Regions from separate parts of the Microbulbifer sp. CnH-101-G genome, predicted to be linked through region 2. Evidence: riboswitches for the same ligand, from Rfam matches in the RefSeq annotation. Region 2 holds a riboswitch; the other holds the start of a gene.
What was found. Region 2 has a riboswitch for thiamine pyrophosphate ahead of thiC (phosphomethylpyrimidine synthase ThiC). Riboswitches for the same ligand answer to the same signal wherever they lie in the genome.
Positions count from the first base shown of each region.

Region 1: it holds a riboswitch for thiamine pyrophosphate, as region 2 does, so the genes downstream of both, ACJJID_RS08895 (TonB-dependent receptor) here and thiC (phosphomethylpyrimidine synthase ThiC) in region 2, are expected to answer to the same signal.

Region 1 covers NZ_CP174292.1:2,018,776-2,034,288, forward strand. Annotated here, with positions in the region: gene ACJJID_RS08885 (hypothetical protein) at 53-661, opposite strand; gene ACJJID_RS08890 (nucleotidyltransferase domain-containing protein) at 922-1,713, opposite strand; TPP riboswitch at 2,352-2,468, shown strand; gene ACJJID_RS08895 (TonB-dependent receptor) at 2,526-4,691, shown strand; gene ACJJID_RS08900 (hypothetical protein) at 4,844-5,107, shown strand; gene pnuC (nicotinamide riboside transporter PnuC) at 5,100-5,765, shown strand; gene ACJJID_RS08910 (phosphotransferase) at 5,794-6,669, shown strand; gene ACJJID_RS08915 (nuclear transport factor 2 family protein) at 6,785-7,246, shown strand; gene ACJJID_RS08920 (YtoQ family protein) at 7,429-7,872, shown strand; gene ACJJID_RS08925 (putative Ig domain-containing protein) at 7,966-10,677, opposite strand; partial or broken gene ACJJID_RS08930 (Hsp20/alpha crystallin family protein) at 10,964-11,200, opposite strand; gene ACJJID_RS08935 (class I SAM-dependent methyltransferase) at 11,615-12,277, shown strand; gene ACJJID_RS08940 (hypothetical protein) at 12,307-13,599, opposite strand; gene ACJJID_RS08945 (zinc-dependent alcohol dehydrogenase family protein) at 14,044-15,051, opposite strand.
Region 2 covers NZ_CP174292.1:745,495-761,007, reverse strand. Annotated here, with positions in the region: gene ACJJID_RS03525 (LysR family transcriptional regulator) at 1-37, shown strand, start outside; gene ACJJID_RS03520 (Dps family protein) at 78-548, opposite strand; gene ACJJID_RS03515 (HesA/MoeB/ThiF family protein) at 817-1,566, opposite strand; gene thiE (thiamine phosphate synthase) at 1,560-3,113, opposite strand; gene ACJJID_RS03505 (thiazole synthase) at 3,121-3,927, opposite strand; gene thiS (sulfur carrier protein ThiS) at 3,933-4,133, opposite strand; gene thiO (glycine oxidase ThiO) at 4,133-5,209, opposite strand; gene thiC (phosphomethylpyrimidine synthase ThiC) at 5,317-7,227, opposite strand; TPP riboswitch at 7,313-7,411, opposite strand; gene ACJJID_RS03485 (SGNH/GDSL hydrolase family protein) at 7,684-8,610, shown strand; gene ACJJID_RS03480 (thioredoxin domain-containing protein) at 8,703-10,253, opposite strand; gene ACJJID_RS03475 (acetolactate synthase large subunit) at 10,499-12,157, shown strand; rRNA gene rrf (5S ribosomal RNA) at 12,723-12,838, opposite strand; rRNA gene ACJJID_RS03465 (23S ribosomal RNA) at 13,043-15,513, opposite strand, start outside.

The DNA.
Region 1 (15,513 bases), 1.3 Mb from region 2:
CGCTTTCAAACTAGCACCTTCTCCTCTCAAAGAAACTACTGCCCTCAATTATTTAAACCGCCGCATCCAGAAGCGCCAACCCATTACCATAAACAACATCGGGCCCCGCTCCCGATACACGAAATGGTATCTGATTCAAATCCCCACCGAGTGAGCTAATAGCAAGCGCCACCCGCTTTAATTCCCGAGCACCTGGCCGATAGTGGCCACTGTGGTTGTTGACCTCGAGTATTTGATAACCGGCGCCCAGCACAATGGTTCCTGCACCTAAGACCGGCCCACCTGCCATAAATGAGGAATGATGAAAATGACCTAAATTTTTTCTTCCGACATAGAAATTTCGCTGTGAATCCACAACATAAATAATATTGCCCGCCGTATTTTGCAGGATACCCAGCTCAAACCTTCTTTGCAGAGGAATAACCAGCGTGTTTCCCGTAAATGTTGCGCGGTGTTTCAGCCTGTCCCGGTCGGAGAGATAACGGACATTGCCATTGCGGCCATGGGTCGCCTGATGGTTGGGATGATGCACTTCCGGCCAATAAGGAGTGGCTACCATTTTTGCCCCTCTTGAGCGGCCTAAAAGCCCTAGCGTTGCCAAAGTGGAGCGCAGGTGCCTCCAGCGCCTTCTAGCTCGCTCTCTTTTTTCTTCCTCAGTCATAAGATGCTTCCTTCCATGAAGTGATTAAGATTAATAGGGGCACCCTAGCCCCAAACATCACTTAAAAGAGTATTGAAAGCAGCATGAACAGCTTATGAATAATACGAGCCAAAAAATGCCTCATAAGGAGTTTTCTCTGGTCAGGCCAAGTCCTGAACAGAGATATGCAATGAACGCTCGAAGAAAAGTCCAATATTTTAGACACTTTCACCGAGCACAAACTATGGATCAATACTTAACGTTAAATACGTCACCCAATATTAAATGCCTAGCACCCGGTGAAAAAGTCTATCAAAATCCGCTATATCCATCTTAGGTCGCTCCTCAATTGAGTTGGCCACCCCACGGTCCAAATTTTCTTGAATCCAGTGATCAAGGCGGGCATCCAGAACGACAAGACTGCCTTCGTCCAGCCCTTTCTTCTTCTCAATCAAACTGGATATCAACTGCAGCAACCATTCCTCTTGTGCATTCACCAGCAGCTCTTTGCACATCTGCATAAAATCGACCGAGGGAATAGCCATAAATCTTTTTATATAAAGTGCATTTAGGATAGAACGCATTACATAAAGCAGTTTTTTGACTTGAATTTCTTTGGAACCCTCATCATTTTTTCGAGCAAATTTGGAGTAACAATTAAATCCCATACTTATATAATGGTGCGCCAAGGCTCTTGGTTGCCAGCATTTTTTGGCAAGGCTGCAAAGTTCATCCCAAACCTCTCGCTGACTGAGATAAACTTTTGGAGAGAACAACCATTCAATCAATGTCGGGTTGCTCCCCCGCAACAAACCCAATGCTTTGCTGATATCCCAACCGACCAGGTCAAGCTCATCACCTAACGCTTTATCAAAGGGCACCTCCACAACATCTCTTGGGTTTCCAAGAGTCAGATAGTGGTTGAGATCTCGCTTGTAAATAAAACGCACATCCCAGTCACTATCTGGTGACTCAAAGCCCCATGCCCGGCTGCCAGATTCACAGGCATACAAAATTTCTATGCCCTTCTCAGCCTCAAGTGTTTTTATTCTATTCTGTATCACCAATTCCATAGATTGCTATCTACCAATTTGCCACTGTAGAGAAGTAAAACATAAACCGCTCACTGGAGGCTCCTTCCCTTTACTTTATAGCCACCGACCAAGTATCCCAGCAATGACCCAATAAGAACTGGAATAGAGATCAAACCCATTAACAACCAGCGATCCTGTTTAAAATGCACATCGAAGTGAACCAATGAAACATAAGCCACTGCGCACATCGCAACAACAATGGCTATCAGCACTCCCCAAGTTACAAGATTCGCCGACAGGACCGCACCGCAACTTTTACAGGTACACTGTATCGAATTGATGCCACTACACCAGCCAATCAAAGCTATGGGCTTCTCATTACAATCAGGGCAATTTTTCATTATTACACCAACCTCTAAATCTAAGCTAAAACTAGCTATAGCCTCGCACCTGCGGCCTGAAATTATATTTAATATTCATCTATGCAGAAACGTCTCCTCTACATTAACCCGAGCTTTGGAAGAGAGGGAATAATAAGGAGGAAAACTGTTTATCACGCCCCTCCAATCCCTATAACACTGCCACCCATACCCAAAACGTCCCATAGAAACCCAAGCTCGAAGGTTAAGAGTGCCTTCTTCCCATAATGAGCGAAACATCTGCTATCATCGCGCCCGCAAAAACCTAAGGGGTGGCCAAGGCCTGAGATGCTGCGAGATCAAGAAGATCTTTTACAGCAAACCCTTGAACCTGATCCGGTTAATACCGGCGTAGGAATAGGTAGGCATACCAAAGCCCTTCCCTCGTCGCGCTCCGGGTCTCTTTCATTAGTGTTGATCCGAGAGAGAACCATGAAGAAACTGTTCACAATCCACCCGATTGCTTTATCCATCGGCCTTATTGCGGGCTCGCCTAGTGGATTGGCTTTAGCTGCAGAGCCCTTGAACAGGGGGCTTGAAGAGGTGGTAGTGACGGCTCAACTGCGCGATACCAACCTGCTCGATCTGCCAGGCAGCGTCAGTGTGATGGACGCCAGCAGTATTGAGACGCGAGGCGCTGGTAACTTGGACCAGCTGTTGAATATGGCACCAAATGTCAACTTCTCTACTGGCGCTTCACGAGGACGCTTTATTCAGGTTCGCGGTATTGGTGAGCGCAGCCAGTTTATCGACCCAGTTAATCCTTCCGTAGGTTTGGTCATTGATGGGATCGACTTCACTGGTCTTGGTCTGGCTGCCAGCACCCTGGATATCGAGCAGGTAGAGATCCTCCGCGGCCCTCAAGGCACCCTGCATGGTGCTAATGCCCTGGCGGGACTGGTCAACATGCGCAGCGCGGCACCCACTTCAGAAACTACAGGCAAGGTCTCTGCCGAACTGAGTGAATATGGTGGCCGCAGCCTCTCTGCCATTGGCAGCGGCAGCCTGACCGAGCAGCTTGGCTTCCGTATTGCCGCCAGCGAGCGAAAGTCCGATGGCTATATGGAAAACCAATACCTGGGCCGCGATGACACCAACAATATTGATGAGTCCGTGCTGCGTGGCAAACTGGCTTACTCACCGAGTGACGACTTACAGCTCGGCCTGACACTCTTCTACCTTGATGCCGATAACGGCTACGATGCCTTCTCTTTATACAATACCCGCGAAACCCTCTCCGACAAGCCCGGTCGGGACCAGCAGGAAAGCTGGGCAGGCGCTTTAACTGGGCAGTGGTCGGGTAACGAAAATTTTATTCTTGAAACCACCCTAAGCCTCGCCAACTCCGATACCGAATACGGATACGATGAGGATTGGAGTTATATAGATTTTCATCCCTGGGGTTACAGTCAAACCGATAATTACCAGCGGGACAAAGACAATACCAGCCTGGATCTACGCCTGCTTTCCACCGAGGCCTCCAAACTCTTTGCAGGACACACTAGCTGGGTACTGGGGGTTTATCATCGCCATGAACAAGAAGACCTCTTACAGGTTTCAGGAGCAACTGAAGGCATAACCACTGAATACAGCTTTTTTAGCAGTGAGTTTGATACCAAAAACAGCGCAGTTTATGGGCAACTGAGCACCACACTGAGCGACACCCTCAACCTGATTAGCGGGCTTCGCCTGGAAAGGCGTAGTGCGGATTATTCTGATTCCTATACCACCAAGGCAGATAGCAGTGAGGACTTGTGGGGTGGAAATATAACTTTAGAATATCATTATTCCGAAGACACTTTACTGTACGCCACTGTTTCACGTGGCTATAAGGCAGGGGGGGTGAACGGGGCAATCATCGCAGAGTTTGCGGATAATGTAGAAGCTTACCGTGAGATGTTCGAGTTCGATACAGAGCATTTGCTTAACTACGAACTTGGAGCCAAAGGCAATTGGCTGGATAACCGTTTACAGGCCCAGCTAGCAGCCTTCTACCAGGATCGCAACGATGTTCAAGCCAAACAATCACTTTTCAACCCTGAGAGTAAAAAGTTTAGAGAGTATCTGGGCAACGCAGCGGGCGGTAAAACTTATGGCTTTGAGGCGGAAATAAATTTCCAGGCTACGGAAACTGTACGCCTCTTCGCTTCTGCAGGCTGGCTAAACGCCGAGTTTGAGGACTTTATTAGTAGCACCCACGTAGACACGGAGAAGGACAAAGAAACCGGTATAGTGCTACCGGTAAATCTGGATGGCCGTGATGTAGCTCATGCACCAAGCTATCAGTTCTTCACTGGCACCGAGATTGATCTCAGTGCCCACTGGGTACTGCGTCTGGAATTGGAAGGCAAAGATGAGTTTTACTTCTCCAATAGCCATAATGAAAAATCCACTGCCTACGAATTACTCAACGCCCGTCTCACTTATCGGGCTGACAACTGGGAAGTCTCCCTATGGGGTAGAAACCTGACCGACGAAGATTACAACACCAGGGGCTTCTATTTCGGCAACAATCCAGTTAATGGCTATGCTCCAGAAGCTTACTATCAACGGGGTGAACCACGTATTGCCGGAGTAACCAGTACTTATACTTTCTAACAAATCATCGGTAATGTAACCGACAAACACCGATAACTGCCCGTGAAATATTAGATACATAGCGTACCTGCTATTCACGGGCTTAATCTGGTTAGGTAGCGAAGAATTGAGAATCGTTACCACTAGGTCCTTTGCGAACAATGGGGAAAACTATGCAACTCTCTGTAGAAATCAGCATGTACCCACTAAAAGATGAGTACATCCCCAGTATTCAAGATTTTATTGAACGTCTGAATAGTCATTCAGGACTGAGAGTGATCACCAACACCATGAGTACTCAGGTATTTGGTGAGTATGATTTACTAATGGATATCCTAAAAATAGAAATGCGTAAATCCTACGAGCAGTTTGGACGCGCCATTTTTGTTTGTAAATTTATCGATGGCGACCTAGCCCCGGCAGAACCCCATGCTTGACCCCGAGTTTCTTGAAATTATTCGCACCTCAATTGCGGCCATGTCCCTGTGGGAAGTTGCAGCAGTTATTCTGGCCCTCGCCTACCTACTACTGGCGATGCGCGAGAAAATCAGCTGCTGGTATGCCGCATTCGCCAGTACCGCAATCTATTTGGTTTTATTCTGGGATGTCAGCCTGCTGATGGAGTCCGCACTTCAGATTTTCTATCTAGTCATGGCTGTTTATGGCTGGTGGCAATGGCGCCACCACAGGGACAAAAACAAAGATCTGAAGATTCACCGGTGGGAACTACAAACCCACTTAATGGTGTTCAGTGGTGTTGGTATACTAACCGTATTATTCGGTTATCTGCTAGATAACTTTACCAGCGCCGCGCTACCCTATCTCGATTCCTTCACCACCCTGGGAGCCGTGGTGACCACCTATATGGTGACACGCAAGGTCTTGGAAAACTGGATCTACTGGATTGTGGTGGATGGAGCCTCCATCTATCTCTACCTGGATAGAGGGCTCTACCTCACCGCGCTGTTGTTTTTGCTCTACGTGGTGTTGGTTGTTATTGGTTTTTTCCAATGGAAATCCATCTATAACAGGCAGAATCAAGCTGAGCAAACCCGGTTTGCCTCTACAAAAAGTGGCCAAGTTTCCAACGCTTAACAGCGATGCGATCTAGCCCCCAGTGCCTATGAGCGATACTCAGAATGATATTATTCCCTGCGACTGGCATCTCTGGAGCCAGTCCAGGCCAACTTTTATACGGGCTTTGGCAGGCGGGCAAACCAATAGAACCTATCTAGTCTCATCAGGGGAGGAGCTTCTGGTTGTACGCCATAACTCCCCTCTCAGCCAGGCGCTGGACCTGAACCGGGCAGCTGAAGCCCAAGTCCTCAGCAGAGCCAGTCATGCCGGGCTCTGCGCGCCCCTTATTTATTGTGATCCTCATTGCCAATATTTGGTAACTGAATTTATTCAGGGCCAGCCCTGGCACAAAGAGACCGCTGGTGCCTTGGAACAACTTGCCAAACTGCTCCGTAATATTCACTCTCTCCCGGCAATAGGCAGTCAACTCGATATTGAACTGAAGATTGACCACTATTGGTCATCAATTGATACTCAAGCCGATTTCTATCCACTTCTACAACAGTTGCACAGTGAATTATCAACCAGCTTTAATGCAACAAAGGCTATTCATGATAACCCATGCCTTTGCCACAACGACCTAACCAAAGAAAACCTAATTAAAAGCAGTAGCGGGCAACTTATCGCGATCGATTGGGAATATGCCTCCATGGGGGATCGGTTTTATGACCTTGCCGCACTGGTCGAAGAACACTATCTATCCGCAGCACAGCAACAACAATTACTAGCTATTTATCTTCAACGAACACCAGACAGTAATGACTGGCAGCGCCTGCACCACTGGCGGTTAATTTACAAGTACCTATGTGTACTTTGGTATGCTCTGCAATGGAGTGCCAAAAAAGAACTCTGTGATTCAAGCGCCATTATCACTCAGTGCCAAGCTTTGTTAACATTAGCTGCGTCCACTCCCGATCGCTAATTAAGAAATACCCTTTACAAACCAGCATTGACTGGTTATTGCTCTACAAAGATATAATCGTTGCAATCCTGCAAGGATTACCATCAACACCAACGAGTATAGGGAGATACCTGTTATGGCCAGAACGTTCTTTATCTTTTTACTACTATTTGCGACAGCCACTAGCCATGCCGAGAAGAGACCGGAAGCATTCAACACTATCGACAAGCTTTTCGCGGCTATGTCGAAGTTTGATCATCAGGCAATGAGAAGTACGGTTACCGATTCCTTCATTCTATTGGAACACGGCGAAATCTGGACCATAGAGGATCTGGTTAAAGTGGTTAAGCCCTCTGGCTATACCAGAACGAATTACTTCAGCATCATCAACTACGAACAACAGGGCAATCTACTCACTGTGAATTACTGGAACAAAGCTAACTTTACGCAAAAAAACAACAGCGAGGAGGTTATCTGGCTTGAGAGTGCAGTACTGGCGAAGGTAGATGGGAACTGGTTACTCACTCAAATGCATTCCACCCGACTACCTGCGGGCAAAACTCCCAACAAGGTTACTTTTATCCAGCAAAAGCTCTAAGACAAAGCAAAAGCCAGTTCGAGTGGGCAGGCCTTATGGGCAGACATAAAGGCCTGCCCATTATCCATTGTAAGGATCACCGCCAGTACCACCCCAGCGCCTTTCCCTCCTCCCCATGGCATCATGTAAAATACGCAGCAACTATACGATGCATAGCATTAATTACCCTAGGAGGCGGCTTTATGAAGCTAAGAGTGTACCTTTCCGGTGAAATTCATTCTGACTGGAGAATCCAAATCATCGAGGGTTGCAAGAAGCAGGGATTGGACATCACCTTCTCATCCGCAGTTACCGATCACGATGCCAGTGACGCTGCCGGAGATGGTCTTGGCCAGGAGTCCAACTCCTTCTGGCGGGATCATAAGTCGGCTAAAGTCAATGCCATTCGCATCAAACACTCAATTGAGAGCTGTGACCTGGCCATTATTCGCTTTGGTGAGAAGTACAAGCAATGGAACGCTGCATTTGATGCAGGCTACTGTGCGGCCCTGGGAAAACCATATATTACCCTGCATGATGAATCCCTGGTACACGCCTTAAAAGAGGTCGATGGTTCAGCGCAGGCCTGGGCCCAGAACCCTGCACAGATAGTCGATATCCTGCAATACCTCACTACCCAAGCCTAGACTCCAGTATTGCCACCGCCAGCCAATGACGGCGGTGGCTCGTTTATTATCAGTAGCCTATCCTATTTGTACCGATATTTAATAGAAAAATCCTTAATGGAAAAGAATATACCCGGCTCTTTCCGCAGAACCGTGCTTTCTTCCAGTTCCACTTTCATCCACTTTTAATGAAAGCGAACCCGTTGGGCTCCCAGGGTCTCCATTCAATACTAGCCAACCACCATCTCGACCATCAACGCCCATAATTGAGGCAATGGCATGGCTACCCACTGCCGTGGGATACAAAGACTCTCCGCTATTACGCATGCCTTCTATGAGATCCGGCCCTACCGCTGCTGTGAACTGCATACCGGAAACCACATAGGTACCTGCTTCAACGACAATCAGGCCAAGCTGCTCATTCAAACGGCTTCCGGAATTGATACTGATCCCCTTCCCCGCAACGAATGCCGCTTCAACCGGCAACCCCAGATCTTTTATGCCTGACTCACTGGCGCTCCAAAAATGAGAAAAATTGCTATCGTTATAGGTCATAACCTGCCCTATAACCACCGGTTCTACGTAATCCTCCGCATTAAGCATTTGCCGATCCTCGGCTTCCCAGTTCCCTTTTTGCCCTGTAAGGCTGGAAGTCACTCGTTGCGCTTCCATTTTAACGCCATGCGACTGTTCCGTATAAACCCCTTGCTCCACCACAATGTAAGTTAGAGACACCGATACCGTACTACCGTTACCCATGACATCCTGAGCCATAACCTGAAACGTATTACCTTGTGCATTACGTATTCTTGGTACCGTCGCCACATGGGCAGAGGTATAAACTGGTGTTGCGACTACGACCATATTGTCATAGTGATTTTCAAGCGTAACTGTTTGCCAGTTGCTGGTGACATTCGTTAAAACGCCATGCTCTATTTTTAAGCCGCACTGGGCTCCCTCAACCACCATCGAAAATACTTTGGAGTTATTCGTGGCAATGCCATCCGATATTTCAAAATGTATGCCGTTAGTGGCCCCCAAGTCCGAACAAGAGGGCGTACCAGAAATTTCTCCCGTTCTGCTATCAATCACCAACCATTCTGGCGCATTAACAATTGAAAAGACCATATTGACCGTATCCTGCTCGTCTCCGTCATGCCAGGAAGGAAAGAAGGAAAATGAATCACCCACCTGTACAGTATGATCTTTTATGGAGGCATCTATAAAAATTGGAGCTTGATTCGCAACCAAAGCATCTTCAATATCCACATACCAAATGCCCGAACCAACAAGCCCTCCTCTCTCTCCCCGATGAGAGGCCATTAACAAATCCCCGTTGCTATCAGAAAATATATCAAGTATTCCATTTAAAAACTTGGTGCTTTGGGGTTGATGTGGGCCTGAGGAAATTAATTGATCCAATGCCCAGGTACCACCTGTTTGATTTAAAAGAAATACCGCATTTTGTTCACTCCAACTCCCCATAACTACACTCTGAAAATAGCTTCCAGCCGCCGTCACAAAATCAATTCCACTGGGAGGTATCTTTTCTCCGTTATATTCAAGCATCAAAACAGGCCTCCCTTGTTGAGAGGGGTCTGTCTCTATCAATCCCAGCGACTGAGCCACAATCACATTCGGCTCCGCACTTTGTTCATCACGCCAGTCACCCACGGCACTATTCCGCTTAGGGCAACCATAATCGGTTCCCCTTATCAGCTGATAAAATTGATCCCTTGGAGTCCCATCCTCGGCAGTAGGGTTAGGACAGCGGAAATTGATTGAAGAAGCATCATTTACTGCATGCATTGTGGTATACAAGCTTCCTTGAGAATCTGCAGCCAATCCAAATGGATTGCGCAATCCCTGGGCGTAGCTACGTATCTTCCCGGTATCCTCGCTGGTAAACACCTGAATATCACGGTCATGTTCCTGACGCAGTGCCGATAGATATTCAGCATGACTACCAAAACTGTCAGGGTCCAAATCACCTCCAATATCGAACCAAGCAATATTTGAACTTGCGGTATCTTCCAGCTTCAGTAGATTTTCAATAAATAAAACGGCTGCCGTATAAGCATGTTCATTGGTTTGCGTATCACCTCTTGACCCCAGAGAAATAAAGAGAGAGTTACCACTGACATGCAAGTGTTGGATTTGGTGGTGGGCGACACTTAAGGACTCGGCAATAACCTGGCGCACCTCATCGACTGTATTCCCCTCGGCCTGGGTTTCTCCCCAGATACGATCCCCATCATCATCACTAAGCCGGATAATATTCTGAAAGAAGTCACTACCACCACTATTGTGTAAGACCACGGTAGGGGCTAGGTACATAAAGACCTTTCCAGGAAGACCCGTTTGTGCATTGATCGCATCGGGGTCATAGTGAAAAGCCATACCAATCGCACCATGACAACTATCTCCTGGAGACCGGCCTGGGTTACCCTCATTACACTTCCCATTAAGGGGATTTCGGGTGCTCTCAAACACAGATCCAGATACGGCAGTCAATAAATCATCCTCGAACCCTCCTTCCACTTTGTCTGATACCTGGTAACGATAGGCAATAACCCCATGAGTCAATGTGGCGGCGTAAACATACTCCGTATCTCCCGGAGCCATGGAAATTTGTGTATAGCTCGGCCGACTAAAAGACTCATCAGAAGTTGAGTGTTCAATCAAAGTAAAGGTCTGCTCACCAAATACAGACTGCTTACCTTCATCTATAACAAAATACCTTGCATACAGCGGAGGACTCAAAAAAGAAAAAGTAGCCACTAGGACAAGACAAACACATCCAATATATGATCTAAGTAAAATCATCTTTTCCTCAACAATTCACAAAATTTGAAAATTTCAGTTAAATGCACTAACAAACTGACAGCCAGGCAGTGAGCATTAACCAGTAATGCAGATAAAAACCAGCCCTAGATATGAAAGTAAAAAAAGTGGAACTCAAATCTAAGAGGTAAAGAGACAAGCAATTATTGCTGGACCGTTGTAAATAGGAACTAAAACCATCGAAAATCATCAGCCATTCCCCAGACTACATGCAGGCAATTACTGAATAGTAACTTTTTAGGTTTATAAACCTCACGCTTATCGATACTTACCATTCAAACACCATCTTTTTAACTTTGGCAGAAATATTCTCTGGATCGGCAACCCCAAGAAGGTAGTAGCGTCTACAATGCATTCCTCTGGCACACTTAACACCTATAGACTTATCTTTTTTGATCTCATGATTCCATTTACGCTCACCCCGGATCAAAAGATTGCCGTTATCCAGAGTAATATCACCAGGATCGAATCCAGGAACATCCGCCTTTACAAGAAAAAGAGCATCTTCTTCAGCCGTATCAACCTATGGCGTTCACTCACGGGGCGGCACCCCCTCTTCTTCAAAAAAGGGCGGTTAGCGTACTGATCTCTTCATATATTGAATTCTCGAATTGGAGTTAATTAATCTATCAAGGGTTGGTATGGACGCAAGCTAGTATAGCCATGAGAATATAAGCCGACTAAAAATGGCGCTAAACTCAGACTATAGATACTGTCATTAAAGAACACAAAGGCATAACGTTGATGAGTAAACTCGAAGAACCTACTCAGGAGAAGTCGAGATAACTTTAACGCCACTCTGACTCTGCCTGATAGAAACGTTAAGGTTTACAGATAAAAGATTCGGCCAGAGTGAATACTAACCCAATTAATGATGAGCCCATCATAAATTATCTGATTAAATATCTTGGAGGGCATCGTGACAATCAGCAAAGAGGTCTGGCAAGGCCAAGCCGTATATTCCAAGACACATTTATGGCTCTATGATTTTTGGGTGCTTTATTTGTCAAATCGTTATATCTGGCACTGTCCAACCCCGACAATCCTTGAACAATTCAATCAATACGCCAGTGCAAACCATTTGGATGTGGGTGTTGGGACCGGCTACTTTATGGATAAATGTCGCTTCCCATCGTCTCAGGTTAGGCTGGGACTTATGGATTTGAACCAGAACTGTTTAGAGGTTTCCGCCAAACGAGTGGCAAGATATAAGCCCATAAAGTTTCACACAAATGTTCTCGATGAAATGCCTAGCAATGTAGAGCCTTTTGACTCCATTTCTCTCAACTATTTGTTCCACTGCTTACCGGGCAGACTTTCAGAAAAGCTTATAGCGATCGATCACCTCAATACACTACTTTCAGATCACGGCATCGTCTTCGGCTCTACACTATTACATGAGGGGGTACACAAAAGTGCTATCGCCAAAAAATTGATGGCCTTTTACAATAAGAAGGGAATATTCTCTAACACCCAAGACTGCAAGGAAGATTTAGAAGAATTTTTACAAAGTAGGTTTTCTGAACACTCTATTATAATTCAGGGCTGTGTTGCACTTTTTATAGCAAAGAACAAAAAATAATCACAACCCTAATTGATGAAAAAACTATCTTAATGTTTTTTTGAGCCTCGCTGCCATACACCTTCCTTGTTTTGGTCATGGTAAGCCAGCCAAACCACAGAAATTCCGGCTGCACTCTTGGCCTTCATAAGGCGCGCATTGTCATAACCATTGTAGGGAACATCAAAAACAGATCCTGGATACTCATAAGCACAGGCGGCCTCTCCTTGGGACCAATCAGCCTCAGTGAAAGTAACTTTCCAATCGTTTCCATCACGACAGGCAAAATGATAACTATTCAGGCAAGGGACATCATTAAAACGGCCATTAGCCTTAGAAACAGCACAATTCTCGTTGTCACGCCAGTTATTGGGCTCTGTGCTTTCCCAAGACCAGAGCAAATCGTCAGGCTCAAGATGCCCCGCACTACCATCGCCATTGAACCAGAACATCTCAAAAATGTTGAGGCCACAGGAGAGGTAGCCACTCACATTGGATTCGGTAATTTCTTTGTCTTGCGGCCCTTTACCACCGCTACCAATACCATAGAGGGTGCTTGGATCATGCAGCCGGGTCATTTGCTTCCTAACATCAGATGTTATCAGCTCACAGGCGTTAGAATCAGACGGCTTGCTAAATTTATCCTTATAGAAATTCCTATATTGCAGGCCCAAATGAACCACAGATCTAAACCTTCCAGACTGCGGGCATACGGAGTCCGTATTAATAGCAATTACATTCTTTCCGGCATCCAACACATCCTGCTTGCTTATAGAATCCACCGGCAAACCCACACAGCTATTCGAGCCCCCACCTGAGCGATTAGCTTCATAAAGATAGTTGCCCAACTCACCACGTAACTGGTCTGCTATCTGGCCATAATGATCGGAGTTAATTTCAAGCTTTAGCATTATCACTGACTGAAGATTCCCCTCCTCCAACCACCGAACAATGCTTTCTAACCCCCTGCGAAATTTCTTTTCACCACCAGCACAGATACCATGACATAACCGTAATTGGTTTTCTCCAAAGAATGTTCCGTAATCACCAACATCTAAGGTAAGCTCTCGCACACCAGAGTTTAGCTGGTCATAGATCGATATATCCTGATTGGGATCAGCCCAATAGGCGCTATCCCACTCACGCGCATTGTAGGAGTTGTGGGTACCCACCCATAGGGAATGATTGAAAGGGACATCTTTATCCAACTGTTCTTGAAGGGATAATTGCATAACACCCTGAGTGGTAGTCGATTTAACAACTGAAGCCAGAAGCAGGCCTGTTATGAAAATTACTAACCGCCCCAAAGCTGACACTTGGGCCACTTGGTTTTTTCTTATCATGATATTCCTGTGTCACTATCGTGACATTATTGTTAATATTTATTTTTATTTTGCCCTATAAAAAATGCAGCACTCACGGTTAGAGCCACCAGATATTAACCAACCAGATATATAATTCATAGCTCCAAAAAACTGACTACCGGATTAGATCCAGCTAGCACTCAAAACCAAACTTTCATGCTTTGAAGGGAAAATTTCCCTGAAAAGAGGAGCCTGTCAGCCAGTATCGGCACCAGACGGTTGTAGAAAGAAAAGCCAACTCCCAAGGTCAAACAGCTACTCAGTAGCTGGCCTCTTTACAGAGTCATATTAAAAGACAGGCAAATAACTAACAATAGTAGTAGCTTATTTATTCCACTAGAAGCTCATACTAAAAAGCTCCACCTTATAATAGAAAGTGGAGCTTGTATGCTGAGGTAGCGGCTAAAAAATGTAGAGGAATATTTATTTGCCCTGCGATTCTCCAACCAAAAGCACCTTGCCGTTACGCTCACCTGCCGCAGCGACTTTAACTGCTTCCTTCACATCACTAAGGGGGTAAGTAGCATGTACCGGTGCTGCCAATTTACCTTCAGCGACCAACTTGGTAATCGTTCCAAAAACTTCCTGCTGTCGCTCAGGGGAAGCATTTGCAAACCACTTGGCCAGCCAAAATCCGCGTACGGTAATATCCTTAAAGATGATCACTCCTGGCGCGAGGAGGCAGGGTTCCCCACTCAGGGCGCCATAGTTTACCAGCGTGGCGCCTTCACTAAGGGCTTCGCCCAATCTAGCAGTAGCCATTCCTCCCACGGCATCTATGCCCAGGCGAATCTCAGCACCTTCGGTTGCAACTTTAACCCTTTTAGCAAGGCTCTCCCCTTCCTGCTCACCATCCACCAGTACCACATCGGCACCGGCTTCCAGCATAGGCTCGATCAGTGAGGATCTGCGCACAACATTGACTACCTTAAGTCCGCGAGTTTTTGCCAAGCTGGTCAGATAGGTTCCCACTGCAGAGTTTGCTGCGTTTTGAATCACCCAATCCCCTTCTTTCAGGTCGACAAACTCACTGAGCAAGAGGTAAGCCGTGGGGGGGTTAATAGTGATCATAGAGAGCTGTATGGGATCTACCTCATTTGGCAGAGGGATAAGCCCTTTGGCATCCGCCACCATATGACTAGCCCAGGTGCCACTGCCAACGGGTAACAAGACAGTTTGACCTATTTCCGGCCCCGACACATTTGGACCATGCTTGACGACCTTGGCAACTCCCTCATTCCCACCGACGGCAGGCAAAGGCGGCAACATGCCGTATTCACCTGTCAGCGTGAGTACATCTGAGGGGTTAATGGGTGTGGCCAGCATTTCCAACAATACCTGCCCCTCTTTCAGCTCCGGCTCACTAAATGAAACCGCCTCAATCACATCTTGGGGTACTGGACCGCGCTCATGATATTCTGCCTTTAGCATGTCACCTTATCCTTTAATAAGCCTTGTATCCACTTCACCGTAAACAATCTCTGTTTCACGGCCAGTCGAAGCGGTTAAGTCTACTTAACATGGGAGAGAGTTCAAGAATATCAATCGGGCACAGATAACCTGAGGCAACGGCTCAAAGTTACCTGCAAGTTTCTCTTCAGCCTAGACAAAGGCTACTTTTATTCATAAACGTCTTGTTTTTGTTGATTACATGACGCCATTAATTCAGGATCATTATGCAAGAGAGGGAGATGCCTCAAGAGCATTTTGTAAACCTGGAGCAATTACGGAAGGCAAGCTGTCTAACAAGCATTTGCGTAGAGTGAAATTATGACTAACTCTTCTTTGCCACTATATTTTTACTAGCCCCTCGCATTTTAAATGAAGAATTTTATCTACCTCTTCTATCAACCCGCCCAACATCACAGGCTTAGCTTCAATTAAAAATCACTA
Region 2 (15,513 bases):
CCCTGGGGACTTACATCCTGGATACTTACCGAAATAATTTATTCAGTGCGGGCAAAACGCCCGCACTGAAAACAGCCTTATTGACTGGTAGCCCGCAACATCCAGGCAGTTTTTTCATGCACCTGCATGCGATCAGACACCAGTGCAAGGGTGGATTCATCCTCCCCTTTTTGCGCAGACTTTAATACTTCCCGGCAAGTCTTAATGACCTTTTCGTGGCCTTCGGTTAATATTTTTACCATGTCCTCGGCTGCAGGAACTTCTACCACTTCCTCAATTGAGCTCAGTTGAGCAAATGCCTGGTAAGTGCCTGGGGCGGGAACTCCCAAGGTTCTGATACGCTCCGCGATATCATCAACCGCTTCTGCAAGCTCCGTATACTGTTCCTCAAACATCAGATGTAATTCACGAAACAGCGGGCCTGTGACATTCCAGTGAAAATTGTGCGTTTGCAGGTATAGGGTATAGCTGTCTGCCAATAAGTGTTTGAGGCCACCAGCGATTTTTTCCCGGTCACTTTCACTAATACCAATGTCAATTTTCTTCATAACAACGCGCCCCTCGTGTATAAGAGTTGGGTTTTTGTAAAAAAGTCCATGTATTGAAAAAGATACAAATATTGAGCCTATGAAAGCCAAGACACAAAATTCAACATCTATAAATACACAGCTTTCGATTACACATTAACAATATCAGGAAGATGTGTCACGCCTATCCCCAAAATTCGAAACTTTCCCTCAAAAAAACCACAAAAAAAATATCCGACACTCCGAGAAATTTAAAAAATTATTATTTGTTGCATAATTATGCCAACTTCTATGCAGAACAAACCGGACAATTCTCAGATTTATTTAGCTTTAGTGTCCGCATAGCCAGGGTCTCCCCCTCAATTAAATACAATTGACCGAGACTGGATGCCGGCAAACCGAGTAAAATTTTCAATGCCTCCAAAGCTTGAACGCTGCCAACAACACCCAAAATCGGACCAATCACCCCCATCGTTGAGCAATTATGAATATCTTCCTGCTGTTGGGGTGGAAACAGACAGGCGTAACAGGGATTTTTATTCTTAGAAAAATCAAAACTGATCAACTGTCCGGAAAAGCCCTGGGCTGATGCCATCACTACTGGTCGCCCGATTTCATGACAAGTTCGATTTATCAGGTAGCGTATTTTTAGGTTATCCGTGCAATCCAGCACCAAATCCACCTGTGCAACATGATCTCTAAGCCAGGTTTCATCGGCCATTTGAGGATGCGCATAAATTCGAATATTGGGATTTGCTGCGGTTAACTGCTGTGCCGCCACCTGTGCCTTTGATTTACCTTGGTGATTGGTTTTGTACAGCACCTGTCTCTGCAAATTAGAAAGATCAATATGATCGCCATCTACCAGGTGCAACTCACCGATACCTGCAGCGGCGAGGTAAAGTGCTGCCGGACTACCCAAGCCACCGAGACCAATGATTATAACCCGTGCCGCCGCCAGTTTTTCCTGTCCCTCTTCTCCCACCTGGGGCAGTATCATCTGGCGGCTGTACCGCTGTAGCTCCTTACTGCTTAACATGGCTCGACTTCCGTACACTTGTCTTCCAGGAGGGCATTGAATTCGGCAACCGCCCGCTTATAATTTTCTGCCTTGGTAATTGCACTGACCACAGCGATACTGCCCACTCCCGTAGCAATAACCTCTGGTGCACACTGCTGATTAATGCCACCAATCGCAACCAGTGGGTAATTGGGTAGAAGTGCAGCCATCCGCGTCAGCTTCTCTACCCCTTGTAACTGATCAGACATATCCTTGGTATTGGTGGGGTAAATAGCGCCGATCGCCAGATAACTGGGGCGATATCGATAGGCCAACAATAATTCAAAGAAACCGTGGGTACTGATACCCAGCTTTAGGCTCGCAGATTGGATTGCAGCAAGATCCGCCTCTTGTAAATCCTCCTGCCCCAAATGAACACCATAAGCACCGCATTCAATCGCTAGCTGCCAGTAATCATTGATAAACAGGCGCAAGTTATAAGTCCTACCGATAGCGACCGCGCGCTTAATTTGCTCACGTAGATCCTCACCGGGCGTTTTTATCCGCAACTGTAAGGTGCGCACGCCCTGTTCAGCGAGGCATTGCAACCATTCCACAGTATCCACCACCGGATATAAACCCAAAGCTTGGGTATCGGTTGCAGCAAATCCTTGAACGAATGGCTGGGTAGAGCTAAGGCCGTAATCTTGCGCGCGCTCTTCACCCGCGACCAGTATCTCAGGGAAATCCGCCAAGTCTAGTGGCCAACCACAATGCCCTACCGGGCTGGCACCAACGCCGATATGGGAATTCTCCCCAAGGCGTAAACCACGTTGCACATAGGCCTTACCAACCACACAGGCATCTCTCATGGGATAACCGAGAGCGCAACAGGCGGCAATAGCAGAGGATAAAGTGCAGCCGGTCCCATGCGTATTATTACCCGGCACTTGCTTGCCAATAAACCAGTCGGCCTTTTCACCGTCCCAAAACAAGTCAGAAACCTCACCTGGCCGCAACTGCGTGTGGCCACCGGTCACCAAAACCGCAGTACCTGCCAAGGCGTGCAGCTGTCGCGCAGCCTCTAAAATAGATTTCGCATCCGTGGTACTTGCCCGGGTAAGCCACTCCAATTCATGTAAGTTGGGAGTCACCAGATCACACTGCGGCAGTAACTGAGCCAAGACTTCCGCGACAATATCGCCCTCAGTAAGTCCTGCTCCATTGGTGGCAACGGCAACCGGATCATAAATAACGGGAACCGGCTGTATCGTTTTTAATTTGCGTAAAAAATTAGCAACCAACAAGACTTGACCGGTATTGGCCAGCAGGCCAATTTTAATCGCAGAGGGGAATAAGTCCCGCTGTAAAGTCTGTAGCTGGGAATCCAGTACCTCTAAAGAAACTGCATTAATCGCAGTCACTTCCACCGTATTTTGTGCGGTGTTGGCGGTGATAGCACTACAACCGTGACAGCCAAAATCGGCAAACGTCAGCAAGTCTGCCTGTATACCGGCACCTCCCCCAGAGTCACTGCCAGCAATGGTCCAGGTGATAGGTTTTTTCGTTAGAAATTGATCTCGCATAAACATCCTAATCCTGCAGCATACTCTCTGCCTGCTGCCAGAATGGCATATCCAGGGTTGGGGTACTGGGGCTGGCAGTTTGTCGCCTGAGCATCAGGCCCGCATTAAAGGCGATTCGTCCAGATTCCACCGCCAACTTAAAGGCCTGTGCCATCCGTATGGGATCTTGCGCTTTGGCGATAGCAGTATTTAGTAATACCGCATCAAATCCCATCTCCAGAGCTTCGGCAGCCTGCGATGGCGCACCGATGCCAGCATCGATAATTAGCGGCACATCACGCAAGCGGTCACGCAGAGTTTGCAGGTTGTACTTATTCAGAAGTCCCTGCCCAGTGCCAATCGGCGCACCCCAAGGCATCAATACCTCACAGCCCACATCTAGTAACTTGCGGCACAAGACCAAATCATCAGTGCAGTAAGGCAAGACTTTAAAGCCGAGATGAACTAGCTCCCTCGCCGCCTCTACCAAACCAAAAGGGTCAGGTTGCAAGTTGTAGTCATCGCCAATGACTTCCAGTTTGATCCAGTCAGTCTGGAAAATCTCCTGGGACATTTTTGCCAGCTCGATCGCCTCACGGGAGGATTTACAGCCGGCAGTATTGGGCAACAACTGGCAACCAAACTCGCGAATATAATTCCAAAAACTATTATCCCGCTGCTGCGCTGGATTCTGTCGACGCAGAGACAAAGTAATAATTTCTGATGCTGAGGCTTGCACCGACTCACGCATAATGGCAGGGGATGGGTATAAAGCCGTTCCCACCAAAAGCCGGCTATTAAATGTTTTTCCGTAGAGCGTTAATAGATCACTCATCTTTTCTAACCCCCCACTACTGGCGCAACAATATCCAGGCTATCGCCGCTATTAATCTGTGTATTACCATATTCCGAGCGGCTGACAAAACTACCGTTTACCGCAACGGCAAATGTTTCTCCGCGATATCCAAGTTGTTGTAAAAGTGCAGTGAGTTTTATGGGAGATTCGAGGCTGTGAGCTTCCCCATTGATTGATATCTGCATCAAACCACCTGTAACCGTTGTTGAGTTACTTGATTCACGACCTGCTCTACCATCGCCGGCGCTAAAAGATAGCCGTGGCGATAGAGGCCATTTACCCGAACCAGCCCATCCTCATTGTGTATATATGGCAGATTATCCATAGTGGCAGGGCGACAGTTCACTCGAGTCTCCACAATACGAGCCTCGGCAAATGCCGGATTAAGGGAATAAAGGGCAGAGGAGAGTTCCATGCTAGAGCGTACCGAAATCGGGGACAGATCTTCGCTTTCAATTTCTGTAGCGCCAATCACAGTGCGGCCATCACTGCGAGGCACGGCGTAGAGTTTGTAGCGGGGATGAAGCAGGCGCACTGGACGCTGTAAAACCACCTCTCGGGATTCCACGACCATCACCTCACCGCGGACACCGCGCAAGCCCTCCACCTGCCCCTTGGCACCGAGGCCACGACAGTCGATCACACAGTCGAATTTCTCTTCCCCTGAAGCAAGAGAAATTTGTCCAGCTTCACAACTCACCTTACTGTGTTCTCTTAAATGCACACCCTGCTGGCGCAATATGCTCAGCAATATGGGTAACAGGCATTGATTATTGATATCCGCTTCACCCCGCAGGTAAAGCCCCTGCTCAAAGCTTTGCAGGGCAGGCTCCAACTCAGCCAGTGCATTGGCATCCAGCGGTTGCACCTGCTCCCTGGCGGATTCGCCCAACTTACCCTGCAACTCCCTCAGGAATTGTAATAACTCACTCCTGTCTTTACCGTGTGCCACCAGAATCGAGCCCGCGCTGCGGTACTCCACTTTGCACCCACTCTGCTGCTCCAGTTGCCTGGACCAGTCAGACCATAGCTCAAGGCTTTGCAGTCCCAGTTGGTAGACTCGTTTATCACTGTGCACCAACTCAGATAGTGGCGAGATCATCCCCGCCGCCGTCCAGCAGGCACCGCCTTCCGATGCCGACAAATCGCCGGCCTCAAACAATGTTATATCCAGGTCTCGCCGACTGAGCCGCCAGGCGAGTAGCCGCCCCAGAAGACCGCCACCGGCAATAGCTATACTGGCTTTGGTTTTGCCTGTCACAGATCACCCATCTTCACAAAATCAAATAGATACTGGCGATAGCAAACTCCCTTTACTCCACCGCACTCATACAAAGATTGGGGGAGCTACCCTCCCCCAGAATCGCATCAGCCCTTGTGATAAATTTCGCTACCCATATCCTTAAATTTAATCGACATCTCCTCCATTCCCCGCTCTGCTTCTTGTTTGGCCGCGTAATCGCGCACATCCTGAGTAATTTTCATGGAGCAGAATTTTGGTCCACACATAGAACAGAAGTGCGCTACCTTGCCGGATTCTTTAGGCAGAGTTTCATCGTGATAGGCTCGTGCCCGCTCCGGGTCCAAACCGAGGTTAAACTGATCTTCCCAGCGGAATTCAAAGCGGGCTTTTGACAGGGCGTCATCGCGCTTTTGTGCTCGTGGATGTCCCTTGGCCAAGTCTGCGGCATGAGCCGCAATCTTATAGGCCATCAAGCCCTCTTTAACATCCTCTTTATTGGGTAGACCCAAATGCTCTTTAGGCGTCACGTAGCAGAGCATGGCGCAACCGTAAGTTCCGATTAATGCTGCACCTATGCCAGAGGTAATGTGGTCGTAACCGGGGGCAATATCCGTAGTCAGCGGGCCGAGGGTATAAAAAGGCGCGCCGTGGCAGTGCTTTAGCTGCTCATCCATATTTTCTTTGATTTTGTGAATAGCCACATGCCCCGGTCCTTCAATCATGGTCTGCACATCGTGCTTCCATGCAACTTCTGTGAGCTCGCCAAGAGTATGCAGCTCTCCAAATTGTGCCTCATCATTGGCATCGGCGATGGAACCTGGGCGCAGACCATCACCGAGGCTAAAGCTCACATCGTAAGCTTTCATGATTTCACAGATTTCTTCGAAGTGGGTATAGAGGAAATTCTCTTTGTGGTGTGCCAGACACCATTTGGCCATGATAGAACCACCCCGCGAAACAATACCGGTCATACGCTTCGCTGTAAGCGGTACATAACGCAACAGCACACCAGCATGGATGGTGAAATAATCCACTCCCTGCTCCGCCTGTTCAATTAAAGTATCGCGATAGACATCCCAGTTCAGGTCTTCGGCAATGCCGTTCACTTTTTCCAGCGCTTGATAAATCGGTACTGTACCAATAGGTACCGGAGAATTTCGCAAAATCCATTCACGGGTTTCGTGAATATTGGCGCCAGTGGAGAGATCCATCACGGTATCGGCACCCCACTTGGTGGACCAAACCAGCTTTTCCACCTCCTCTTCAATAGAAGAAGTCACGGCAGAATTACCAATATTTGCATTCACCTTACATAGGAAGTTGCGCCCGATAATCATCGGTTCCACTTCCGGGTGATTGATATTCGCGGGAATAATCGCCCGACCTTCGGCGACTTCCCTGCGAACAAATTCGGGAGTGATTTGCGCGGGAATAAAAATACTATCGCGCGCTTTTTGATATTGGCTTTCACTCATTTCTGAAGCGAGTTTGGCGCGCCCCATATTTTCACGAACAGCGACAAATTCCATCTCCGACGTGATGATACCGCGGCGGGCATAGTGCATTTGCGATACATTACTTCCCGGTTTAGCCCGAAGCGGGCTGGGAAGATTTTCAAAGCGGATATGATCCAGCCCTTGGTCTGCCATACGTTTCTGGCTATAGGCGGCTTGACGGGAATCCAACTGCTCTGTATCGCCTCTAGCTTCTACCCAGCCCTGACGCAACTTAGGTAGCCCCTGGCGTACATCGACTTTGAAATCAGGTTCAGAATAGGGTCCAGATGTATCGTATACGGTGAGCGGCTCATTGGGCTCCAGAAGGGGATTGTCTGCATCTCCACCTACCACGCTATCCCCCAGGCAGATTTGGCGAGCGCCAACCTGAATATCCGGCGTTTCCCCAGGTAAATACACCTTTCGTGAATTGGGAAAAGATTGAACCGTAAGGTTCTCAAGAAATGCTTTAGCAGAATCGCGGCTGGCAGCGCGGGTGGATTTTCCGGCTTTGCCGGATTGTTCAATGATCTCGGACATGCGTAACCTTAAAGCTTGAGGATTTAAAGGTCGCAGCGTCCAGGGCACACGCAAAGAGAAAAGCCGCCAAACTGTAAAAAAACAGGCGACTTCAGATCTTGTTCCCTACGCGGGGGTTACCCCGATCAGGTTCAACGGATCTCGCAATAGCGATCTCAGCCCACAGGCACTCCGACAAGTAGAGCGCAGTATAGTGGAAGCTCTCGAATATGAACAGGTGGTCGATCTCAACTTTCAACAGACTCTAAATAACCCTCTCCATGGCGCTACAACCAAAAAATCTCGATGCTCTAGGCGACAAAAATTCAACACGCTTCAACTTATTTGAAGCTGACCCAGCGGTCGATATCATTCCCACCGGCACTCATTCCACGTCAACCTAAACTGCACAGGTTCACCGATCCAGTTTTAAAACAATAATGAACTACGACGAAAGTCGGTGTGGGAGAAAATACAATGTGGAATAGATATGGAGTTATAACAGCACTCGTTTTAAGTGTTATGTCGATACCGACAGCTTTAGCTGCCCCTTCTAAATCCGTTGCTGCTGGTGACAGTATTACCATGGCATTCGGAGCAGACTGTACCCGTAACAAGTATTTCTGGGATTTGTTTTGTCTCCTCGGTGGAGACCAACCAGAACACTCCTGGTTTGATGGTGATAAAAACTCCGTTGAGAGTATTTACGATAAGTACAAGATCATTTCACCCAGCATGGCTGCGAATAAAAAAGCTGCTGAGTCAGGGGCAGAAATGCGCGGAGGAAAAAAGAACTTTGCTGTTCAGGCTGATCGAATTTTATCTCAATCAAATATCCCCGACCATGTAGAAGTTGTTCTCGGAGGAAACGATATTTGTAACCGGGATTGTACCGATCCCAATAACTGTGATGATCCTCTATACACAGAAAGTGAGTGGCGCTCAGCAATTCAAGCGGGCTTAGATAAACTCGTCGACGGACTTCCCAATGGATCTACCATTCTTTTAGGCTCAGTACCAAGGGTGCAGGATCTGCGAGCAGCCGGCTTAGCCAAGCAGTCAAGCAATTCCCGGGTAAATTGTGAACATGTTTGGTCAACCTTTGGAATTTGCAAAATAGCCACTAATGGCGGCAGTTTAAATGGAGAAGACTTTGCCACTCGCTACAACGCAATTACTGCAGCTCAACGTCGCTACAATGAAATTCTCGTTGAGGAGGCGGAGAGCTATAATGGCACCAATGGTGTTGAAGTGATAGCCGAGTATACTGGGGAAGATGAGGTAAATGCTGGTACCTTCCAGTTTGGCAAAGATGACATTGGTGGTGGAGACTGCTTCCACCCCAGTATACAGGGCCAAAACATCGTTGCCGATCTACTTTGGCAGGGCAATCCAGATAAATAACTAGTCGTCCATTCGGTGAACATTGGGCCCTCCTGAAAACTTCTCAGTGGGCCCATAACTATTTACCTTTCTTTACCTCTCTTAGGCTATCTTCAATCTTTCTCAAAATAGCCCTGCTCTTCAACAACATATTGTATTCGCTGGGGCAACCCCTTTCGCATAAAAGCCACATCGATAATCTGACCGCTGGTAAGGGCATCCCATAGGTTATTTTGACCACTATGTACCCAGCTATCATTAACTCTCATTAGGACATCATTCTCTTGAAAACCCAGGGCGGTGAAGAACTCATTATTTGTGATACCTTCGAGTCGCATCAGGTGATGTCCCTCAACCTCCAATTCGGCCTCGATAAATTTGGCTTCCAGAACTTCCCGTTGCTCCAACTGCTTACTCAGCCAAGACTGCCCTAAGGTAAGAACTCCTGAAGAAGCTATCAGCTGGCGGCTCCCGGGCCCCAAAGGCTGCTCAATGCGCCGCTTTAATTCAGCATTCTGTTCATAGGAATGCGTCTGTAAAACATCAGTGCCCCCCTTCCCTTTCAAAGGTAACTTCTCCAGACCTTCTTTACTTTCAATAACTGCATAACTAGAGTGAAGACGGAGCAAGGAGGCACCAGCTAACAATTCTTGCCCTACATTATAATATTTAGCCACAGCTTCCTTTATTTGGATCAACGCCTTTGATTTGCTCTTAACACTGGATTCACTAACCCCCAGTAAAGTAAGTGGCAAACCGGTGATTGGTAAATCACGATCATCAATAATCTCATCATCTTTCCAAACATAGGTCTCTTTTGGATTTATGCCCATAGACCGCAACTCTTTTTCTATCCAATAGGCATATTGCTCAAATTTACGCGGCCCTTTTAGATATAAGCCATTAATAAAGACAACAGGTACATTTTTAAGCCCTAGACCTAGTGCCCAGTTCCTATTTTCAAGTACAGATGCTTTGGGGGTATTACTGGATAAACACATTTCAAACTTCTGAGCATCTAATTGTAACTGCCCGATTAGTTGGAAATAAGTATCCCCATCAATTTCTGGTGTTAATACATATAATGCATCGTGGTACTCCCAAAATCTGCCTTGATCAGCCGCGCAGCGTGCTGCCGTGCCAGCCCGGATACCTTCTCTGTGAAACTTAAGTGGAAAATCAAAGTGTACCTGGCTTACCCACCCCTTATAGGTCGACATAAGACGACGTATAACAGGTTGTATAGCTTTACAGTGTGGGGACTCAAAGGAGCAGAAAACCGCTAAAGTAACAGGGGCCTCCCTGCTACCTCGAGGATCCTGACTAGCAGTGGGCAAAGTAATTCTCGGCGGCTCAGGAGTAGTCAAAAGAATCTCAATTTTTTTACTGGATGCAATGTTGCCGTTTTCTTTATCTATCCAGGCATTGAGTTTATTCAAACGTAATTCATATTCCTGCTCTGCTATATCATATAAAGCCAACTCTAAAGTACTATCTAGCTCCTGTAGGGTAATTACCCGACCATCAATGCGTGCAGCCGCCTCATAAGAAGAGCTTTGTATTTGTTGAGATGTTATTTTCTCTCCCTTTCCCATACACCCAACGGCGACATAACCAAGAGAAACCAAAACTATTAGTCTCAATAGAAGCTTTAACTGCCACATGAATTAAACTCTCTTTTTCTTTTTATAGCGATCCTAACAAGCGATTAGCAGGCAACCTAATAAATAAAGAATAAGCGCCAAAATCCCTCTAAAATTGCGAGCTTATTTTGGTATTCTGGCAGTAATTTCATTAAAAAGGAGCGGTTTAGTAAAACAAATGAATTACCACCTATTCTTGGTAACGCCTTCGACTAAAGTCTCCGCTTATTTAATAGATAGTCGAACTTCATGCCAAGGAAATATCTATGAATAACACTCTAACAAACGTTTCAGAACTGATGGTTTCCTGCCTTGAGAATGAAGGGGTTGAATTTATATTTGGAATTCCCGGAGAAGAAAATATCCTCTTTATCGATGCCATAAATGGCTCCCGCTTACGATTTATCCTTGCCCGCTCGGAACAGGCTGCCGCTTTTATGGCAGATATGTATGGCCGGGTTACAGGGAAAGCTGGCGTGTGCTGTGCAACCCTTGGTCCGGGAGCCATCAATCTGCTACTGGGAGTGGCCGATGCCAATGCCGATAGCACTCCCCTCGTAGCAATTAGTGCCCAGGCAGGTATCGATAGGCTTTATAAAGAAACCCATCAGTATATTGATCTAGTGAAGATGTTTGAGCCTGTCACTAAGTCATCAAAGATGATCATAAATCCAGAGTCCACCTCCGAACTGGTACGTGCAGCATTCAAGATCTCTCAAGAGGAGCGACCCGGAGCATGTTACTTATGTGTTCCAGAAGACATAGCGGCTATAGCAGTTTCTACTAATAAACATCCACTGCCTGTTAACACCATGCAGAACCCCGCTCCATCTATGGAGAAAATCAAGAGTGCGGCAAAAATATTAAACCAATCGCAAAGACCTATTGTTCTTGTTGGTCATGGGGCGGCCCGAGCTAATGCCCAGGAGGCTTTGGTTCAGTTTTCTGAGGCTTTAAATGTAGCAGTAGCCAGCACATTTCATGGAAAAGGCACCATGCCAGAGAATCACCCAAACTCGCTGGGGGTGATGGGTTTTATGGTCCACGACTATGCCAATTTTGGCTTTGATACCGCCGACGTTGTTGTCTGTATAGGCTATGAACTCCAGGAAATGCCACCAGCACGAATAAACCCAAGAGCGGATAAAAAAATCATCTATATCCATAATTTTCCAGCGGAAGTCGATGCCAATTTCAATATCGCACAAGGTATAGAAGGAGATATAACTCTTTCCCTAAAAGAATTAACCAAACATGTAAAAGCCAAGCCAAATCTGACTAGCGAAGATTACAAAATACAAAAATTACTCAGCAAAGAGATTGGCAACGGTAAGGCATCTAATGCCTGCCCAATGAAACCCCAACGGGTTGTTGCAGATATTCGGGAAGCTATGGAGGCAGATGATATCGTGCTCACCGATACCGGTGCAGTGAAGATGTGGATGGCACGTCTGTATCCAGCATACAAGCCCAATACCTGTCTGATCTCCAACGGGCTCGCCACTATGGCCTTTGCCCTACCGGGCGCCATTGGTGTCAAGCTCGCCTATCCTGAGCGTAGGGTACTCGCAGTGATGGGTGACGGCAGCTTTATGATGAACTCTCAAGAAATTGAAACCGCAATCCGTGAGAGTATTCCCATTGTTATTTTAATTTTTGTTGATAGCAGCTATGGGCTCATCAAATGGAAAATGGATCTAGAGCTCAAGCATCACAGCCATGTCGACTTCCAGAACCCGGATTTTGTTAAATATACTGAAAGTTTTGGCGCAACGGCTTATTTAATCGAAGAAAGCGATCAACTCTTACCAACCCTGAAGCAAGCCTTGGCAGCGCACACAGTTTCTGTGATTGCCTGTCCTGTTGATTATTCTGAGAATGACAAATTAACAGATCACTTGGGAGAACTTGTGGAGTATTTTTGAGTACAAGCCATTTATCCACTTTTCAGGCTGGCTTTACTAACAGAAAGTCTGGATAGACTTGTGCATAACTGCGGTATATCCGCGCCAGGGCCCGTAGTTGCTCAGGCTCACCAAAACGTGCAAAAAATCACCGAATTTTTTATTGGTATTTCTGGGTCAGTTTTTCAGTGCAATGACTTTCTTGTACTGGAAATTAATCTTTAATTCCGGAGGATTTTTTGGGGGTAGGCGAGCTGCGGATTAAATAAAGCAGCGTGTTTTTCTGCATTGCTTATTTTTATTATGTTTGCGAAATTTATCAGGAAAGTACTTTATTTATAGAGTTAGAAATCTTCCAGTGGTTTGAGGAAGTTTTCTAGTTTATTAGGATTTTAATCGAGTAGGATTTTTCAGTAGAAGTGTTGCGAGCAAAAATTTGGCTGGAGTTTGAACGGAGTTTTTACTTTTCTCTAGAGCGGATTTTTCTTCCAACTCTTTTTCTATTTTCTGCTTTTATTATTTTTATTAACCATTTTTTCACACATAAAAAAAGGGCCACCCATTGGGTGGCCCTTTCGGATTAGAAGCCTGACGATGACCTACTCTCACATGGGGAGACCCCACACTACCATCGGCGATGTTGCGTTTCACTTCTGAGTTCGGCAAGGGATCAGGTGGTTCCACAACTCTATTGTCGTCAGGCAAACTGGCTTGGGTTGGCGTTGGTCTTATGGGCGTTTGCCCTGCGCTGCCGTTTGACTGTTCGTTTGCCATTGCTTTTTCAGCAGTTAACAGTCAACCCAAATTAGTCGGTAAAACAATCTGTAGTAATACACCGCAAGCGATTGTATGTCTCTTGCTCACAATCCGCTAGCTTAGCTAGTCGTTAGTAACCATCTCTGTTGTATGGTCAAGCCGCACGGGCAATTAGTACTGGTTAGCTCAACGCCTCACAGCGCTTCCACACCCAGCCTATCAACGTGGTAGTCTTCCACGGCCCTTTAGGACTCTCAAGGAGTCAGGGAGATCTTATCTTGAAGGAGGCTTCCCGCTTAGATGCTTTCAGCGGTTATCCCGTCCGAACATAGCTACCCGGCAATGCCACTGGCGTGACAACCGGAACACCAGAGGTTCGTTCACTCCGGTCCTCTCGTACTAGGAGCAACTCTTCTCAAATCTCCAACGCCCACGGCAGATAGGGACCGAACTGTCTCACGACGTTCTAAACCCAGCTCGCGTACCACTTTAAATGGCGAACAGCCATACCCTTGGGACCGGCTTCAGCCCCAGGATGTGATGAGCCGACATCGAGGTGCCAAACACCGCCGTCGATGTGAACTCTTGGGCGGTATCAGCCTGTTATCCCCGGAGTACCTTTTATCCGTTGAGCGATGGCCCTTCCATACAGAACCACCGGATCACTATGACCTACTTTCGTACCTGCTCGTCATGTCTGACTCGCAGTCAAGCGCACTTATACCATTATGCTCATTGCATGATTTCCGACCATGCTGAGTGCACCTTCGTACTCCTCCGTTACTCTTTGGGAGGAGACCGCCCCAGTCAAACTACCCACCATACACTGTCCTCGATCCGGATAACGGACCAGAGTTAGAACCTCAAACATACCAGGGTGGTATTTCAAGGACGGCTCCACAGCAACTAGCGTTACTGCTTCAAAGCCTCCCACCTATCCTACACAAGTAGGCTCAAAGTTCAGTGCAAAGCTGTAGTAAAGGTTCACGGGGTCTTTCCGTCTAGCCGCGGGTACACTGCATCTTAACAGCGATTTCAATTTCACTGAGTCTCTGGTGGAGACAGCGTGGCCATCGTTACGCCATTCGTGCAGGTCGGAACTTACCCGACAAGGAATTTCGCTACCTTAGGACCGTTATAGTTACGGCCGCCGTTTACCGGGGCTTCGATCAAGAGCTTCGCCGAAGCTAACCCCATCAATTAACCTTCCGGCACCGGGCAGGCGTCACACCCTATACGTCCTCTTACGAGTTTGCAGAGTGCTATGTTTTTAATAAACAGTCGCAGCCACCTGGTCACTTCGACCGGCCTCAGCTTAGGGAGCAAGTCCCATCACCAAAACCGGCGTACCTTCTCCCGAAGTTACGGTACCATTTTGCCTAGTTCCTTCACCAGAGTTCTCTCAAGCGCCTTGGTATTCTCTACCTGACCACCTGTGTCGGTTTAGAGTACGATTCACTATTACCTGAAGCTTAGAAGTTTTTCCTGGAAGCAGGGCATCAACCACTTCACCCACTAAGTGGGCTTCGTCATCAGTTCTCAGCCTTAGGGACCCGGATTTGCCTAAGTCCCCAGCCTACAACCTTAAACATGGACAACCAATCGCCATGCTGGCCTAGCCTTCTCCGTCACTCCGTCGCAGTAATAGCGAGTACAGGAATATTAACCTGTTTCCCATCGACTACGGCTTTCGCCCTCGCCTTAGGGGTCGACTAACCCTGTCCCGATTAGCGTTGGACAGGAACCCTTGGTCTTCCGGCGGGGAGGTTTTTCACCTCCCTTGTCGTTACTCATGTCAGCATTCGCACTTGTGATACCTCCAGCAGACCTCCCGATCCACCTTCAACGGCTTACACAACGCTCCTCTACCATGCTCCTAAGAGCATCCGCAGCTTCGGTTACCAGTTTTAGCCCCGGTATATCTTCCGCGCAGGCCGACTCGACTAGTGAGCTATTACGCTTTCTTTAAAGGATGGCTGCTTCTAAGCCAACCTCCTAGCTGTCTGGGCCTTCCCACATCGTTTCCCACTTAACTGGTATTTGGGACCTTAGCTGGCGGTCTGGGTTGTTTCCCTTTCCACGACGGACGTTAGCACCCGCCGTGTGTCTCCCGCGATTGCACTCCTCGGTATTCGGAGTTTGCATGGGGTTGGTAAGTCGGGATGACCCCCTAGCCCAAACAGTGCTCTACCCCCGAGGGTGAGACGCGAGGCGCTACCTAAATAGCTTTCGAGGAGAACCAGCTATCTCCCGGCTTGATTAGCCTTTCACTCCGATCCACAGGTCATCCCCTAATTTTTCAACATTAGTGGGTTCGGTCCTCCAGTTGATGTTACTCAACCTTCAACCTGCCCATGGATAGATCGCCGGGTTTCGGGTCTATTGCCTGCAACTAAACGCCCTATTAAGACTCGATTTCTCTACGGCTCCCCTAAGCGGTTAACCTTGCTACAGACAATAAGTCGCTGACCCATTATACAAAAGGTACGCAGTCACCCCGAAGGGCTCCTACTGCTTGTACGTATACGGTTTCAGGTTCTATTTCACTCCCCTCTCCGGGGTTCTTTTCGCCTTTCCCTCACGGTACTGGTTCACTATCGGTCAGCTGGGAGTATTTAGCC